4 regions of the Azospirillum baldaniorum genome follow, and region 4 is predicted to be linked to each of the others. Evidence: predicted binding sites of a transcription regulator. Region 4 holds the regulator's gene; each other region holds the start of a gene.
The links. Region 4 encodes PhoB, which activates phosphate uptake and scavenging genes when phosphate is short. Its sites were predicted from a motif close to TNTCATAAAACTGTCA; they were not measured.

Region 1 (4,009 bases), 980 kb from region 4:
TCGGCCATCGGCGCCTCCGCCGCCGCCCGCGTGGTGGCGAAGAAGATCCACCCCGTGAAGGTGGAGGCCACGGAGACCATCACCGCCCTGCTCGACCGTCTGGTCGAAACCATCAACGGCAACCCGCCGCCCTGGCTGCGCAAGGCCCTGAACGCCGGCCAGCCGCAGGAGCTGGCCTTCGACGAGGAGGATTGAGAGCATGACCGACACCACCGTGGCCGCCGGGAGCGATCTCGCCGAGGCCTTTCTGAAGACCCTGGTCATGCTGTTCCGCGCCGAAGACAGCTACGGCGCCTGGGAAGGCAAAAGCGACGAGACGATCCTCGCCCCCTTCATCCTCGACAAGGAGGCCCGCGCCGCCATCCCGATCATGGGCGACCCGGACCCCGACACGCTGTGGCGGCTGGAGCTGTTCTACAAGGCCGTCGGCATCACGGTCGAGAAGCAGACCGGCCACATCGCCTCCCCCATCATGAAGATGAGCCACGAGGGCTTCGGCCGCATGGTGCTGACCACGGGCCGGCTGGTCGTGGTGTCGAAGCATCTGCGCGACGTCCACCGTTTCGGCTTCCCGTCGCTGGAAAAGCTGGCCGCCGATGGCGCGAAAGTCGTGGAAGAGGCCGTGGCGCTGATCCGCAAATATCCCGACGTCGCCGATCTGTGAGGATTCCGCCATGTTCGACATCGACGCCCTGAAGGACGAGGTCAAGAAGCTCAACGCCCGCGCGACCCAGAAGAAGATGGACCTGCACGACCTGTCGGAGGAGCTGCCGCAGAATTGGCAGTCCATCCTCCAGGTCGCCCAGGAAACCTACGACGCCTACAAGACCCTGACCGAGAAGCGCGCCGCGCTGAAGGCGCTGGAGACGGCGTCCGCCTGAGCGGACTGATTGGTAAGCCGTGCCCCCACCCTAACCCTCCCCCGCTGACGCAGGGGAGGGAACTGCCGCCGCTTCGCGATCATCTCCCTCCCCTGCGATAGCGGGGGAGGGCCGGGGTGGGGGCAAGACCAGCACCCGCCCACATCCCTACCAAAAACCCCGACACCAAGCCCGATTGAGGAGCAGACGATGGCTGAGTTCGTGACCGGCACCACCCGCGGCGGCGCCGCCTGGACGCCGAAATTCGTGGAAAGCATCGACCAGAAGATGTGCATCGGCTGCGGCCGCTGCTTCAAGGTCTGCGGCCGCGACGTGCTGGAGCTGATCGGCATCACCGAGGACGGCGACATCGTCGACGCCTTCGACGACGAGGCCGAGAAGAAGGTCATGAGCGTCAAGAACGCCGGCAATTGCATCGGCTGCGAAAGCTGCGGCAAGGTCTGTTCCAAGAACTGCATCACCCACTTGCCCCAGGCGGCCTGAGGGTCGCCAACCTTACCTGAACCTGTCTGAAGCGGCCTGACGGCCGCCCGCCCCCGGAGGAGGACGCCATGGGCATCCTGCACGCCGCCCCGCCGGGGGTGGGCGACACCACGCTTCTGTACCGCTGGCTGACCGACCGCCAGGGACGCTGCAACGTCTTCGACGCGCATCTGTTCGCCTGCATCCTGTCCCGCCGCTGGTCGGCGGGTCCGGGCGCGCTGGGTCTCGACGACCGGGCGCTCGGCCAGTTGCTGGACCGCTATTTCCCCGGCGCCTTCGCGGCCGGCCTGCCTGTTCCCGACAGCTCGCCCACCCCCTTGCCGCCGCTTCTCCGGAGTGAGGCGGACGACATCGCCGCCCTTCTGCTCGCCCACCGCTCGCTGGGCATCGAGGAGGAGGACTGGCTCGCCGCCATCGTGGCGCGGGCCATGCTCGACGAGGGCGAGCTGTGGCGGGATCTCGGACTGGCCGGCCCGAGCCATCTCGCGGCGCTGATGGAGCGCCATTTCGACTCGCTGGCCCTGCTGAACGCCACCGGCACCCGTTGGAAGGCTTTTCTCTACCGCTTCCTCTGCGCACGGGACGGGCTGATCCCCTGCGGTGCCCCGGTCTGCCGCGATTGCGGCGCGGAGGCCGTGTGCTTCGGGTCGGGTGACTGACGGAACCAAACCGTCAATCACCCCTCTTCCCAAGTCACTCCTCCCCCAGACCTTTCGCCAGCGCGGCGATGACGCCGTAGCCGACCCGGTCCTGCGGATCGATGTCCGTCAGCTTGGCGAGGATCGCCCTCGCCTCCTCCACCCGCCCGCTGCGCAGGCTGATGAAGGCCAGCGCCTTCAGGGTGAAGAGGGTGAAGCGTGGCGGCCCCTCCTTCGCCCAATCCGCGCTGTCCACGCGCAGGCTCCGCCAGTCGCCAGCATAGCCACCCTCGCGCGCCGCCGCGTCCAGCCCGATCGTCGCCACCCGCTCCGCGTCTGCGAAGCGCTTGCGGTTGAAGTAGAATTTGTAGAGCGCGTAGAACACCGGCAGCACCCGCGGCCCCATCCGGTGGGCCTCCCACAGCAGGGCCTCACAGGCCGCGGCGTCGGGGCGGGCCTTCACCGCCTCCTGCAGTTTCTCGTCGATGTGCTCGGGCACCTCGCCGAAGGCCATCCGCCCGTTGGACATCCGCAATTCGACCGGCCGCTCCATCACCCGTCCCCTTCCGTTGTTTCGCAAAACCGTGCGCCCGTCCGACAATCCTGTATGGGCCGCAAGCCGGTTTCGCAAAAGCCCACAATTAATTTGTGCGTCCTTTCGTCGCAGGATGTCACAAAGCCGACATGCCCCCGACCCGACAATTGTCGGGAAGGCGTCAGCCGCCCGACCTGACAATTCATCAAAATCAAAGACTTAGAATTTGGCACGCCGCTTGCTGATCCTATGACCAGGAACGGTCGGCATGCCCGACGAAGCATTTGGAGGCGGCAGACATGGTGACCCTGACGGATGCGGCGGTGAACACCCTGGAGCGCGTGCTGGCGAAGTCCGGCGGCGCCGCGGCCGGCCTGCGCATCGCGGTGGCCGACGGCGGCTGCGCCGGCATGAAGTACCAGATGGGGTTGGAGGCCACGGCGGGCGACGAAGACGCCGTGCTGACCTTCGGCCCGGTGACGATCTTCGTCGATCCGACCAGCCAGCCCTTCCTGACCGGCGTGGTGGTCGATTTCGTCGAAGGGGTCGAGGGCGCGGGCTTCAAGTTCGACAACCCGAACGCCACGGGCAGCTGCGGCTGCGGCAAGTCCTTCTCGGCAGGTCCGGGGGGCAGCTGCTCCTCCGCGCCGGCGGCCGGCGGCTGCGGCACCGCCCACTAACCCCGAACACTCCCCCCACCCGGTAACGCGGGAAAGGCAAGGCGTCATGTGGAACTACACCGACAAGGTCAAGGAACACTTCTTCAACCCGAAGAACGCCGGCGCGCTGGATGAGGCGAACGCCGTGGGCGAGGTCGGGTCGATCACCTGCGGCGACGCCCTGAAGCTGATGATGAAGGTCAACCCCGACAGCCAGGTCATCGAGGACGCGAAGTTCCAGACCTTCGGCTGCGGCTCGGCCATCGCGTCCTCGTCGGCGCTGACGGAGATGATTATCGGCAAGACGGTGGACGAGGCGCTGGCCGTCACCAACCGCGACATCGCCGAGTATCTGGGCGGCCTGCCGCCGGAGAAGATGCACTGTTCGGTCATGGGCGCCGAGGCGCTCCGCGCCGCCATCGCCAACTTCAAGGGCGAGGAGTGGGTCGACGACCACGAGGAAGGCGAGCTGGTCTGCAAGTGCTTCGGCATCGACGCGGCGATGATCGAGCGCGCGGTGACCGTCAACAGCCTGACCACGCTGGAGGAGGTCACCCACTACACCAAGGCCGGCGGTTCCTGCCAGACCTGCCACGAGAAGATCGAGGAGGTGCTGGAGGCCGTGCTCGCCAAGACCGGCGCGCTGGCCCCGCCCAAGCCGCACGCCCCCGGCACGGTCGGGCTGGACGCCATCAAGCCGCTGGCCCCGAAGGCCGAGGCCGCCCCGGCGAAGCTCACGAACGTGCAGCGCATGCAGAAGATCATGGTCGCCATCGAGGAGCTGCGCCCGCAGATCCAGCGCGACGGCGGCGA
Region 2 (4,009 bases), 730 kb from region 4:
ACGGTGGCCGCGTCGGACGAGATGAGGGGCAACGCCCAGCGCATGGCGCAGATCGCCGCCGCCACCAACCGCCAGTCGCTCGCCGTCGCCGCCGCTGCCGAGCAGGCGTCGGCCAACGTGCAGACGGTCGCCGCCGCGTCCGAACAGCTCACCAGCTCCATCGCCGAGATCAGCCGGCAGGTCGCCCAGTCGTCGCAGGTCGCCCGCGGCGCGGTGGCCGAGGCGGAGCGGACCAACGCCACGGTGAACGGGCTGGTCGACGCCGCGCAGAGGATCGGCGCGGTGCTTCAACTCATCAACAGCATCGCGGGGCAGACCAACCTGCTGGCGCTGAACGCGACGATCGAGGCCGCCCGCGCCGGGGAAGCCGGCAAGGGCTTCGCGGTGGTCGCGCAGGAGGTCAAGAACCTCGCCAACCAGACGGCCAAGGCGACCGAGGACATCTCCATCCAGATCGCCAGCATCCAGGAGGTCGCGCGCGGCTCCGCCGAGGCGCTGAGCGGCATCGGCACCACCATCGGCAGCATCAACGACATCGTCATCACCGTCTCCGCCGCGGTGGAGCAGCAGACCGTCGCGACCCAGGAGATCGTCCGCAACGTGCAGGAGGCCGCACGCGGAACCCGCAGCGTGACCGACACCATCGGGGCGGTGACCAGCGGCGCGTCGGAGACCGGCAGCCTGGCCGAGGAGGTGCTGGGGTCCGCCGGCAATCTGCATCGCGAGTCCGACCGCCTGCGCGAGAGCGTGAACCTGTTCATGCAGCGCATCCGCGCCGCGTGATCGGAATGGGCGGGGACCGGCCGCGTGCCGGCCCCGCTCCATGTCGTTCTCAGGTGAATGGGCGCAGGTTCGCCAGGAACTGCTCGGCGGAGCGGCGCCAGGAGAAGTTCAAGGCATAGTCCCGGCACAGGTCCGGCGGGATGGTCAGGGCGCGCTCGATCGCCCCTTTCAGGTCCTCGTCCAGGCAGCCGACACCGGAACCGTCGACCACGTCCAAGGGGCCGGGCACCGGGTAGGCGGCCACCGGCACGCCCGAGGCCAGCGCCTCCAGCAGCACCAGACCGAAGGTGTCGGTGCGCGACGGGAAGACGAAGACATCCGCCGCCGCGTAATGCTGGGCCAGTTCCTCGCCATGGCGGGCGCCGGCCCAATGGACCTCCGGGTATTTCTGCTGAAGCTCCGCGCGGGCCGGGCCGTCGCCGACCACCAGCTTGCTGCCCGGCAGGTCGAGCTTCAGGAACTCCTCCAGGTTCTTCTCCACCGCCACGCGCCCGACATAGAGGGCGATGGGGCGGGGCAGCGCCAGGAAGCCCTTGGCGCGGGGGCGGAACAGGTCGGTGTCCACGCCGCGCGTCCAGCGCCGGATGTTGGTGAAGCCGCGGGCGGCGAGGTCGCTCTCGATGGATGGCGTCGCCACCATCACCGCCGAGGACGGCCTGTGGAAGCGGCGCACCACCGCGTAGCTGAGCGCAAGGGGAACCGGCGCCCGGTCGCGCACATATTCGGGAAAGCGGGTGTGGTAGGCGGTGGTGAAGGGCCGGCCGCGGTGGAGGCAGTAGCGCCGGGCGGCGAAGCCCAGCGGCCCTTCGGTGGCGATGTGGATGCAGTCGGGGCGCAGCGCGTCGATCATCGCGTTCAGCCGCCGTCCCGCGCCCAGAGCCAGCCGGATTTCCGGATAGGTGGGCATGGGCACGGTGCGGAAGCGGTCGGGGCCGATCACCTCGACCCTATGGCCCATGGCCTCCAGCTCCGAGCGGACGGTGCCGATGGTGCGCACCACGCCGTTGACCTGGGGGAGCCAGGCGTCGGAGACGATCAGGATGTTCACGCCGCAACCGACTCCTTGGCCGCCTTCTCCTTCACATTCTCCGGCTTCTCCTTGGCCGGGATGCGGGCGGGCAGCGTCGTTGCGGCGCGCCGGCGGATGTCCGCCGCCCAATCGATGATCTCCAGCCGGCCGCAGGGATGCTCGACCAAGGCGGTGCAGGACTCGACCCAGTCGCCGTCGTTGCAATAGAGGATTCCTTCCATGTCGCGGATTTCCGCGGTGTGGATGTGGCCGCAGACGACTCCGTCCACCTTGCGGCGCCGGGCCTCGTCGCCGAGAGCGGTCTCGTAGTTGCCGATGAACTCGACCGCCGTCTTCGTCTTGTGCTTCAGGAAGGCGGACAGGGACCAGTAGGGGAAGCCCAGCTTGCGGCGGGCCCAGTTGAACAGCGTGTTGGCCTGGAGCAGGACCACGTAGGCGTTGTCGCCGATGAAGGCCAGCCAGCGGGCGTACTTCACCACCACGTCGAAGCGGTCGCCGTGGGTGACCAGAAGCTGCCTCCCGTCGGCGGTGACGTGGATCATCTCCTCGACCACCTGGACGCCGCCGAACTGCAGGCCGGCGTAATCGCGGGCGGCCTCGTCGTGGTTGCCGGGAATGTAATAGACCTGCACACCCTTGCGAGCCCGGCGCAGGATCTTCTGCACCACGTCGTTGTGCGCCTGCGGCCAGTACCAGGTCTTGCGCAGACGCCAACCGTCCACGATGTCGCCGACGAGATAGAGGTGGTCGGACTCGTTGTGCTTCAGGAAATCGAGAAGATACTCCGCCTTGCATCCCCGCGTGCCCAGATGGACGTCGGAGATCCAGATGCTGCGGTATCGCTTGACGTCGCGTGATGCGCTCATGCCCCGCTCCATCGCCGTTCCGGCAAGGGTTCGTTGAAACGTCTTCCCTATATCCGCGGGTCATTCTCTTGACAATATTTTCGATCACCCGCATCTGTTGGGGATGATGATTTTGGTAAGACTTCTTGACAGCGTAACAAAGGCGAAAAATGACTTTATCAAAACTGAAACAGGATGGTCATATTGGGGGCTGGTGTGGCTGACGGGGGCGAATCGGTGCCTGAGGCGTCCGGGCCGGCCGCGGCGAGCCGGCGTCGTCTTCTGGTCATCCACAATCCGGTGGCCGGCGCCCGCCGGGCGCGCCGTCTGGGTGCGGTGCTGGAACTGCTGGAGCAGCGCCACGGGGCCGTGGTGACGCTTCGGGCCACCGGCGGGCGCGGCGACGCGGAGGCGATGGCCCGGGCGGTGGCGCCCGGCGCCTTCGACGCGGTGGTCGCGGCGGGCGGCGACGGCACCATCAATGAGGTGGTCAACGGGCTGGGGACGCGCGGAGGCGAGGAGACGACGATTCCCTTGGGCATCGTGCCGCTGGGCACCGCCAACGTGCTGGCCCATGAACTGGACCTGCCGCTGGATGCGGAGGGCGTGGCGCGGGTGCTGGCGGAAGGGCGCACGCTGCCCGTGCATCTGGGTGTGGCGAATGGCCGCGCCTTCGCCATGATGGCCGGCGCCGGCCTGGACGCCTGGGTGGTCGAGCGGGTGGACACGCGGCTGAAGCGGCTGATCGGCAAGGGCGCCTATGCGGTGGAAACGCTGGTCCGGATCGCCGCGGGCGGTGGCGGTCCCTACCGCGTGGCGGTGGACGGCGCAGAGCCGGTGGAGGTCGCTTCCGTCATCGTCGCCAAGGGGCATTTCTACGGGGGGCGCTTCGTCTGTGCGCCGGACGCCCGGCTGACCGACCCACGGCTGCACGTCTGCCTGTTTCCGCGGGCGGGGCGGGGGAACGCCCTGCGCTACCTCTGGGGCGTCACCGCCGGGCGGCTGCCGCGCTTCCCCGACTACCGCATCCTGCCGGCCCGCCGGGTGGTCGTCGACGGGCCGGCGGGGGAGCCCGTGCAGGGCGACGGTGACGTGATCGCCCGTCTGCCGGCTGAGATCGGGCTGGCGCCGTGGGTCCTGCCGCTGCTGGCGCGCTGAACAGTGTTTTAAGAGTCCGTTAAGGGGTCTCTTGGGAAAATTACTTGGGAACATTCGATAATTACTTCGGTCTCTAAGGATTAAGGCCCCGCGGTCCAGGCGGGACCGCAAGGGGGAAGCCATGTCCACGTCGATCAACGCCTTGTTTTCGGCCACCACGGCCAGCAGCACCGTGACCGCCACCAAATGGAAG
Region 3 (4,009 bases), on a different contig from region 4:
GAACTCCTCCGGAGTCAGAACCAGCACGCCGTCCTCGTCGGCGAAGACGAGATCGCCGGGATTGATGCGGATGCCGGCCAGCGTCACCGGCAGATCCTTCTGCCCCTCGCCGTTGCGGACGGTCTTGCGCGGGATCGCCGCCAGCGCCTTGATGCCCAGGTCCAGCGTGGCGAGCACCGCGGCGTCGCGGACGCAGCCGTGGATGACCACGCCCTCCCAGCCGTTCTTCACCGCGTCCTTGGCGATCAGGTCGCCCATCAGGGCGGCGCGCAGGCCGCCGCCGCCGTCCACCACCAGCACTTTGCCCCGCCCCGGCGTGCCCAGCAGCTCCTTGACGCGGGAATTGTCCTCGAAGCACTTCACGGTCACCGCGGCGCCGCTGAATTTGCAACGCCGGCCGAAATCGCGGAAGACGGGGTCGGCGACGCGGGCGGTCTTCTCGAACCGGTCGTAGAGGTCGCAGGTGCTGTCGAAGTCGGTCATGCGCTTTCGCTCCCCTTCTTTAGGCATTGGCGGGAGAATACCCCCAGATCGGCGATGGTCAATCCTCCGGGGCGGCGATAGCCCCCGTGCTGGTGCGCTCCAGGATGGCGCTTCGGCGGAAGCGGTAGAGTTCGGCGGGGCGCCCGCCGGTCTGGCTCTCATACTGGCCGGTCGGCTCCACCAGCCCGCCGGAGATCATCAGGCGGCGGAAATTCTGCTTGTGCAGCCGCTCGCCGGACAGCGCCTCGACCACCTGCTGAAGCCGGTGCAGGGTGAAGGTCGGGGGCAGCAGCTCGAACACGATGGGGCGGTATTTCAGCTTGCCGCGCAGCCGCTCCAGCGCCGTCGCCAGGACGCGGCGGCCGTCGCGGGCCATCGGGCGGCCCAACGCGCGGGGCATCTCCAGCCGCACCGTCCGTTCCTCCACCCCCGCCCGGCGGGCCAGGTCGTGGTCGCGGAACGCCTCCACCACCAGCCCGGCCTCGTAGAGAAGTTCGTAGCGTTCCAGCACCCGTTCGGAATCCCATTCCCCGCCGTCCAGGGCGAAGGCCATGCGGGCGCGCTCGCCGCGGCGGGCGCGGGCGGGCTCGTCCGGCGCCGCGGCGACCCAACGGGCCAGCGCCGGGCGGATCACCGAATCGAGCAGCGCAGGCGGCGAATCGCGCCAGTCCTCCCAGGGGAAGAACTCGTACAGGCCGCGCCATTCCGCGCCGTCGATGCGCAGCGGCGCCTCGCGCAGCAAGGCCAGATAGCCGACCACCAGCGAGCGCGGGCCGCCGAACAGCTCGTGCGGGTCGCGGTAGCGGTCGCCGAAGCTGTAAAGCTGCTCGACATAGCGCAGGGTCAGCCCGGCCGCGTCCTCCGCCACCGCGCGCAGGCCGTCCTGAAGCGTGCGGAAGCGCTCGGGATCGAAGGGGGCGCCCGGCAGGGCGTCGCGGTGGGGCGGCGGCTCGTCGCCGCGGCGGTGCGATTCGGGGATCTCGAAGCCGCTGCGCACGGTCACCACACGCGGCTCGGCGCCGTTCGCCGGGGACACGCCCACCGAAACGATGGCCGCCGTCAGGCCGATTTGTGTTTCCGAGCCGTTCCGTGTTTCCAAGCCGTTCCGTGTTTCCCCTGCCACGCGCCACCCCGTTGCCGATCCGTCGGCGGCAGGATAAGCGGCCCGCCGCGGCAAATCACCGGTCTTTCCGCCGGGTACCCCCGTGAAATCTCGCCGCAAGCCGGCCCGGCATGACACTTTTGTGACTCCCCACGGGCGCCGGGGATGTTACACCAGCCGCGACGCTGAGGCTCGCACGCGTCCGTGCGGGTTCCCAGCCCTGCAGGCCGGCGTAAGTTGGAGAACCACGCATGCTGAATTTGTTCCGGGCCCTGATGCCGCGCGAAGAACGGTTTTTCGACCTGTTCGCCGAGCATGCCCGGACCGTCGCCACGGGCGCCGAGGCGCTGCGGGCGATGATGGCCAGCGGCCAGGACCTGGAGGAGCGGTTCCAGACCATCCGCCGGGTCGAGAGCGAGGCCGACGCCATCGAGAAGGAGATCCAGCTCGCCGTCCACCGCACCTTCATCGTGCCCTTCGACCGTTCGGACATCCAGGAACTCGGCAAGCGGATGGACGACGTGCTCAACCTCATCGAGGAGACCGCGCGTCACCTCGTGGAGGCGGGCTTCACCGACTACACACCGGAAATGCACGCCCAGGCCGATGCCATCGTGCGCTGCACCGCCCGGCTGAGCGCGGGCATCCCCCTGCTCCGCGACATCCCCAAACACGTCGAGCAACTCCACGCGATGACCGCCGAGGTCTCGCGGATCGAGAGCGAAGGCGACCGGCTCCTGCGCGAGGCCAATCACCGGCTGCGCGACGAGAGCGGCGGGCTCGACTCCCCCATCACCCACCGACACGCCCTTCAACGCGAGATCATCGAGCTGCTGGAACGCGTGCTCGATGCGTGCGAGGACGTGGCCGACACCATCGACGGCATCATCGTCGAACAGGTCTGATCCCATGGAAGCCGCTACCCTCGCCCTGCCCATCCTCATCGGGCTGATCGGCGTCGCCCTCCTCTTCGATTTCCTCAACGGGCTGCACGACGCGGCCAACTCCATCGCGACGGTCGTCTCCACCCGCGTGCTGTCGCCGCGGACCGCCGTCGCGATGGCCGCCTTCTTCAATTTCATCGCCTTCCTGTTCTTCGGGCTGCATGTGGCGACCACCATCGGCACCGGCATCGTCGGGGCGGGGGTGGTTGACCCGCACGTCATTTTCGGCGCGCTGATGGGCGCCATCGTCTGGAACGTCTTCACCTGGTGGCTGGGCATCCCGTCCAGCTCCTCCCACGCGCTGATCGGCGGCCTCGTCGGGGCCGGCGTGGCGAAGGCCGGGCTGGACGCCGTGGTGGTGTCCGGTCTGGCGAAGACCGCCGCGGCCATCGTCGTCTCGCCGGTGGTCGGCTTCCTGCTGGCCAGCGTGATGATCGTGGCGGTGTCCTGGATCTTCCGGCGCAGCACGCCCTTCGCGGTCGACCGGCTGTTCCGCCACATCCAGATCGGCTCCGCCGCGCTCTACAGCCTGGGACACGGCGGCAACGACGCCCAGAAGACCATGGGCATCATCGCCGTCCTGCTCTATTCCCAGGGCCTGTTGGGGGAAACCTTCCACGTGCCCTTCTGGGTGGTCATCACCTGTCAGGCCGCGATGGGGCTGGGCACGCTGTTCGGCGGCTGGCGCATCGTCAAGACCATGGGGTCCAAGCTGACCGACCTGAAGCCGGTCCAGGGCTCCTGCGCGGAGACCGGCGGGGCCATCACCCTGTTCGTCGCGACGTGGCTCGGCGTGCCGGTCAGCACGACCCACACCATCACCGGGGCCATCATCGGCGTCGGCGCCGCCCGCCGCACCAGCGCGGTGCGCTGGGGGCTGGCGCAGGGCATCGTCATGGCCTGGGTCATCACTCTGCCGGCGACCGCCGTCGTCGGCGCGCTCTTCTACGAGCTGTCGCTGGCGCTGTGGTGACAGACCTAAAGCGAACTTCCGTTCGCTTTAGACACATATCGCCTCATTCGCCGGCGGGCTCCGGTCGCATGTGCGACCGGGACCGCCGTCGCGGTCCAAAGCGGATTGCAATCCGCTTTAGCGGGGCCGGCGGGCCGAAAGGCCCGCCACCGGCTTCCACCCCGGCGACCCAGCGCAGCGACACGGCGCAGAACGCGAAAAGGGCGGCCCGAGGCCGCCCTTTTTCGTACCATCCGCGCTGAAAATGGAGCGGGCGAAGGGATTCGAACCCTCGACCCCAACCTTGGCAAGGTTGTGCTCTACCCCTGAGCTACGCCCGCGCCGCTCCAGCGGAGGAGCGCCCGTATACGCCCCGGCGGCGGCCAAGGCAAGCCTATTTTTTCACGCGACACCAATCCGTGCGTCGAAGGAGCCGCGGCACGGCAGGAATGCAGGCGGGCGGGGCCCGCCGCTTGCGGATTGCGCGATAAAACATACCAACATATGTTACGCTGCCTCGTTCACAAC
Region 4 (4,009 bases):
ATCATCCTGCCGGAGGTCGGCGGCATCGGGCAGGAGGCGCTTCTGCGCGCCCGCGTCCTGGTCGTCGGGGCCGGCGGGCTGGGCGCACCGCTCCTGCTCTACCTCGCCGCGGCGGGGGTGGGGACCATCGGCGTCATCGACGACGACACGGTGGACCTGTCCAACCTGCAACGGCAGGTGATCCACGACGAGTCGTCGCTCGGCGTTCCGAAGGTGGAGAGCGCCGCCGCCCGCATCCGCGCGCTGAACCCCGACGTGGCGGTGGAGGTGCACAAGACGCGCCTGACGAAGGACAACGCGCTGGACCTGATCGGCCGCTACGACATCGTGGCCGACGGGTCGGACAATTTCGCCACGCGCTTCCTGCTGAACGACGCCTGCTACTTCGCGAAGAAGACGCTGGTGTCGGCGGCGATCCTGCGCTTCGACGGTCAGGTGTCCACCTTCAAGGCGCATCTCGGCGATCCGCACCCCTGCTACCGCTGCCTGTTCCCGGAGCCGCCGCCGCGCGGTCTGGTGCCGTCCTGCTCCGAGGGCGGCGTGCTGGGAGCGCTGGCCGGCTTCGTCGGTTCGCTCCAGACGACCGAGGTGCTGAAGGAAATCATGGGCATCGGCGAAGGCCTGTCGGGCAGCCTGATGATGCTGGACACGCTGCACGCCTCCTTCCAGCGCATCACCGTGCGCCGCGACCCGGACTGCCCCCTGTGCGGCACCCACCCGACCATCCACGACCTGTCCGCCCACTGAGCGGCGGCTGAGAGGTTCTCCCCATGGAAGGTCCTGAAAACCTGTCCATCGTCCTGTTTGCGGGCGGCTTCGACCGGGTGCACTACGCCCTGGTGATGGCCAGCGCGGCGGCGGCGACCAACCGCAAGGTCACGCTGTTCTTCACCGGCCGCGCGCTGAACACGCTGCTGGCCGGGGACTCCGACGGCGCGCCGGGCTGGCACCGGCTGGATCCCGCCGACGACGGCCGCCGCCCGGCGGAACGCGACGCCGCCTTCACCGCCAACGGGCTGGCCGGGTTCGAGGAGTTGCTGGAAGCCTGCGTGATGCTCAAGGTCACGGTCATGGCCTGCGAGATGGGCCTGCGCGCGCTCGGCCTGCCTGCCGGTGTGCCGCTGCGCCCCGACGTGCCGGTGAAGACCGGCGGTGTCGTCACCTTCCTGAACGACGCGCCGAAGACCGGCGCGATCCTGTTCGTGTGAGCACCATGACCGACGACCACAGCCCGGTGGACCACAGCCTGGTGATCGAACACGCGAACCGCTTCGAGGCGATCGCCGCGGAGGGCTTCGAGGGCCGGCCCTACCGGGACGCGCTGGTCCATCTGGCGCAGCATGTGACGGCGCATCCCGATCTCGCCCCGCGGGTGGCGCACGCCCTGCGCATGATGATCGGCTTCATCGAGGACAGCGACCCGGCGAAGCGCTTCGGCCCGAAGGTGGCGATTTTGCGGGAGGCGGTGGGGCTGCTGGAGGGGTAGCTTTCGCAACGAGCCCCCACCCCGGCCCTCCCCCGCTTCGCAGGGGAGGGAGATGGTCGCGAAGCGGCGGCTGTCCCCTCCCCTGCGAAGCGGGGGAGGGTTAGGGTGGGGGCAAGGTCAGCGCTTGGGCATTTCGTTCAGATGGACTTGCTGTCCAGCGCGTAGCCGGCCGAGCGGACGGTGCGGATCAGGTCCATCTCCGTCTCCTCGTTCATCGCCTTGCGCAGGCGGCGGATGTGCACGTCAACGGTGCGCGGCTCGACATAGACGTCATGGCCCCACACCACGTCGAGAAGCTGCTCGCGCGAGAAGACACGGCCGGGGTGCTGCATGAAATGGCGCAGCAGGCGGAACTCGGTCGGCCCCAGATGCACGTCGCGCCCGTTCCGGCGCACCCGGTGGGCGGCCAGATCCATGGTCACATCGGCGAACTGCAGAGTCTCGTCGGTCATGCCAGGGGCTGAGCGGCGCAGCACGGCGCGCATGCGGGCGACCAGCTCGGTCGGGGAGAAGGGCTTGGTGATGTAGTCGTCGGCGCCGGAATTCAGGCCGCGCACGCGGTCCGCCTCCTCGCCGCGGGCGGTCAGCATGATGATCGGGATGTCGCGCATCTTGCTGTTGCGGCGCATCTGGCGGCAGACCTCCAGGCCCGACATCAGCGGCAGCATCCAGTCGAGCAGGACGATGTTCGGCGTCTGCTCGCCGGCCAGCAGAAGGGCCTCCTCGCCGTCGGTTGCGGCGTTCACGCGGAAGCCTTCCTTCTCCAGATTGTACTTCAGCAGCGTCACGATGTCGGCTTCGTCCTCGACGATGAGAACGAGCGGCTTCAGCGCCGAATTCATGCTTGTCCCGCTCCCACTGCGCGTCTCGCCGTCACGCGGCATGTCCCGCTCCATCGTTATCCGGGCCGCCGTCCCGCGGCAATCCCCGTTCCACAGCCTCCGTGGCCGCATCCATGACCGAACCGCCCGGCTCGACCACGGCGAAGCTGCTGCCGTCGTTCTTCGGACGCGCCGCGCGCAGCGTCGTCCCGACCACCAGATAATGGATGGTCTCGGCGATGTTGGTGGCGTGGTCGCCGATCCGCTCCAGGTTCTTCGCCATGAACAGCAGGTGCGTGCAGGGCGTGATGTTGCGCGGGTCCTCCATCATGTAGGTCAGGACTTCGCGGAACAGGCTGGTGTAGAGGTCGTCCAGCTCCTCGTCGCGCTCCCAGGCGGCGATGGCGCGCTGGACGTCGCGCTCGATGTAGGCGTCCAGCACGTCCTTCATGATCGACTCGACCAGCCGCCCCATGCGCGGGATGGCCACCGCCGGGCGCACCACCGGCACCTGGGCCAGCGCCAGCGAGCGCTTGGCGATGTTGGAGGCGTAGTCGCCGATCCGCTCCAGGTCCGACGCGATCTTCAGCGCCGACACGATCTCGCGCAGGTCCTGGGCCAGCGGCTGGCGCAGGGCGAGCAGGCGCACGGCCTCGGCGTCGATGTCGCGCTCGTAGGCGTCGATGCGCTGGTCGGCCTGCATGACCTGGGCGGCCAGCGCGACGTCCCGGCGGGCCACCGCCTTCACGGCGGCGTCCACCTGCGCCTCGGCGACGCCACCCATCTGGGTGATCAGGTTGGACAGGCGCTCAAGTTCGTGCGCGAAGGAGCGCACGATGTGTTCGGTGCTCATGCTTCACGTCCTTCGCTGATGGAGGATTCGCGGCGAGGCGGGAGATCAGCCGTAGCGGCCGGTGATGTAGCCCTGGGTGCGCTCGTCCCGCGGGTTGGTGAAGATTTCTTCGGTGTCGTCGCACTCCACCATGTCGCCCAGATGGAAGAAGGCGGTCTTCTGGGAGACGCGGGCCGCCTGCTGCATGTTGTGGGTGACGATGACGATCGTGTAGTTCTCGCGCAGCTCGTCGATCAACTCCTCGATGTGGGCCGTCGCGATGGGGTCGAGCGCCGAGCAGGGCTCGTCCATCAGGATCACCTCGGGGCTGACGGCGATGGCGCGGGCAATGCAGAGGCGCTGCTGCTGGCCGCCGGACAGGCCGGTGCCCGGCTCGCGCAGGCGGTCCTTCACCTCGTTCCACAGGCCGGCGCGCTTCAGCGAGGTCTGGACGATCTCGTCCATCTCGTCGCGGTGGCTGGCGATGCCGTGGATGCGCGGGCCGTAGGCGATGTTGTCGTAGATCGACTTCGGGAACGGGTTCGGCTTCTGGAAGACCATGCCGACGCGGGCGCGGAGCTGCACGGCGTCGATGGACTTGCCGTAGACATCCTCGCCGTCGAGCGCGATCAGCCCCTCGACGCGGCAGTTCTCGATGGTGTCGTTCATGCGGTTCAGGCAGCGCAGGAACGTCGACTTGCCGCAGCCGGACGGGCCGATCAGCGCCATCACGCGGTTTTCCTGGATTTCCAGGTTGATGCCCTTGAGCGCCTGCTTGGCCCCGTAGAACACCTTGACGTCGCGGGCGACCATCTTGGTGCCGTGGATGCCGGCGGCGGGACGCGAAGGCATGGCCGTGGCCGGGATGTG

Region 1: the regulator PhoB is predicted to act here: its motif matches at 2,672-2,687, upstream of Sp245p_RS11705 (HesB/IscA family protein).
Region 2: the regulator PhoB is predicted to act here: its motif matches at 2,834-2,849, upstream of Sp245p_RS05265 (diacylglycerol/lipid kinase family protein).
Region 3: the regulator PhoB is predicted to act here: its motif matches at 1,718-1,733, upstream of Sp245p_RS18445 (DUF47 domain-containing protein).

Annotation. Positions count from the first base shown of each region.
Region 1 covers NZ_CP022253.1:2,461,577-2,465,585, forward strand. Annotated here, with positions in the region: gene nifX (nitrogen fixation protein NifX) at 1-195, shown strand, start outside; gene Sp245p_RS11680 (NifX-associated nitrogen fixation protein) at 200-664, shown strand; gene Sp245p_RS11685 (CCE_0567 family metalloprotein) at 675-881, shown strand; gene fdxB (ferredoxin III, nif-specific) at 1,071-1,364, shown strand; gene Sp245p_RS11695 (nitrogen fixation protein NifQ) at 1,433-2,023, shown strand; gene Sp245p_RS11700 (hypothetical protein) at 2,058-2,555, opposite strand; gene Sp245p_RS11705 (HesB/IscA family protein) at 2,837-3,217, shown strand; gene nifU (Fe-S cluster assembly protein NifU) at 3,264-4,009, shown strand, end outside.
Region 2 covers NZ_CP022253.1:1,122,960-1,126,968, forward strand. Annotated here, with positions in the region: gene Sp245p_RS05250 (globin-coupled sensor protein) at 1-783, shown strand, start outside; gene Sp245p_RS05255 (glycosyltransferase family 4 protein) at 833-1,831, opposite strand; gene Sp245p_RS05260 (UDP-2,3-diacylglucosamine diphosphatase) at 1,828-2,679, opposite strand; gene Sp245p_RS05265 (diacylglycerol/lipid kinase family protein) at 2,896-3,816, shown strand; gene Sp245p_RS05270 (hypothetical protein) at 3,938-4,009, shown strand, end outside.
Region 3 covers NZ_CP022254.1:885,604-889,612, forward strand. Annotated here, with positions in the region: gene rraA (ribonuclease E activity regulator RraA) at 1-483, opposite strand, end outside; gene Sp245p_RS18440 (NUDIX hydrolase) at 542-1,582, opposite strand; gene Sp245p_RS18445 (DUF47 domain-containing protein) at 1,837-2,490, shown strand; gene Sp245p_RS18450 (inorganic phosphate transporter) at 2,495-3,502, shown strand; tRNA gene Sp245p_RS18460 (tRNA-Gly) at 3,748-3,822, opposite strand.
Region 4 covers NZ_CP022253.1:390,737-394,745, reverse strand. Annotated here, with positions in the region: gene Sp245p_RS01815 (HesA/MoeB/ThiF family protein) at 1-747, shown strand, start outside; gene Sp245p_RS01810 (DsrE family protein) at 771-1,208, shown strand; gene Sp245p_RS01805 (hypothetical protein) at 1,214-1,486, shown strand; gene phoB (phosphate regulon transcriptional regulator PhoB) at 1,624-2,328, opposite strand; gene phoU (phosphate signaling complex protein PhoU) at 2,360-3,160, opposite strand; gene pstB (phosphate ABC transporter ATP-binding protein PstB) at 3,206-3,991, opposite strand.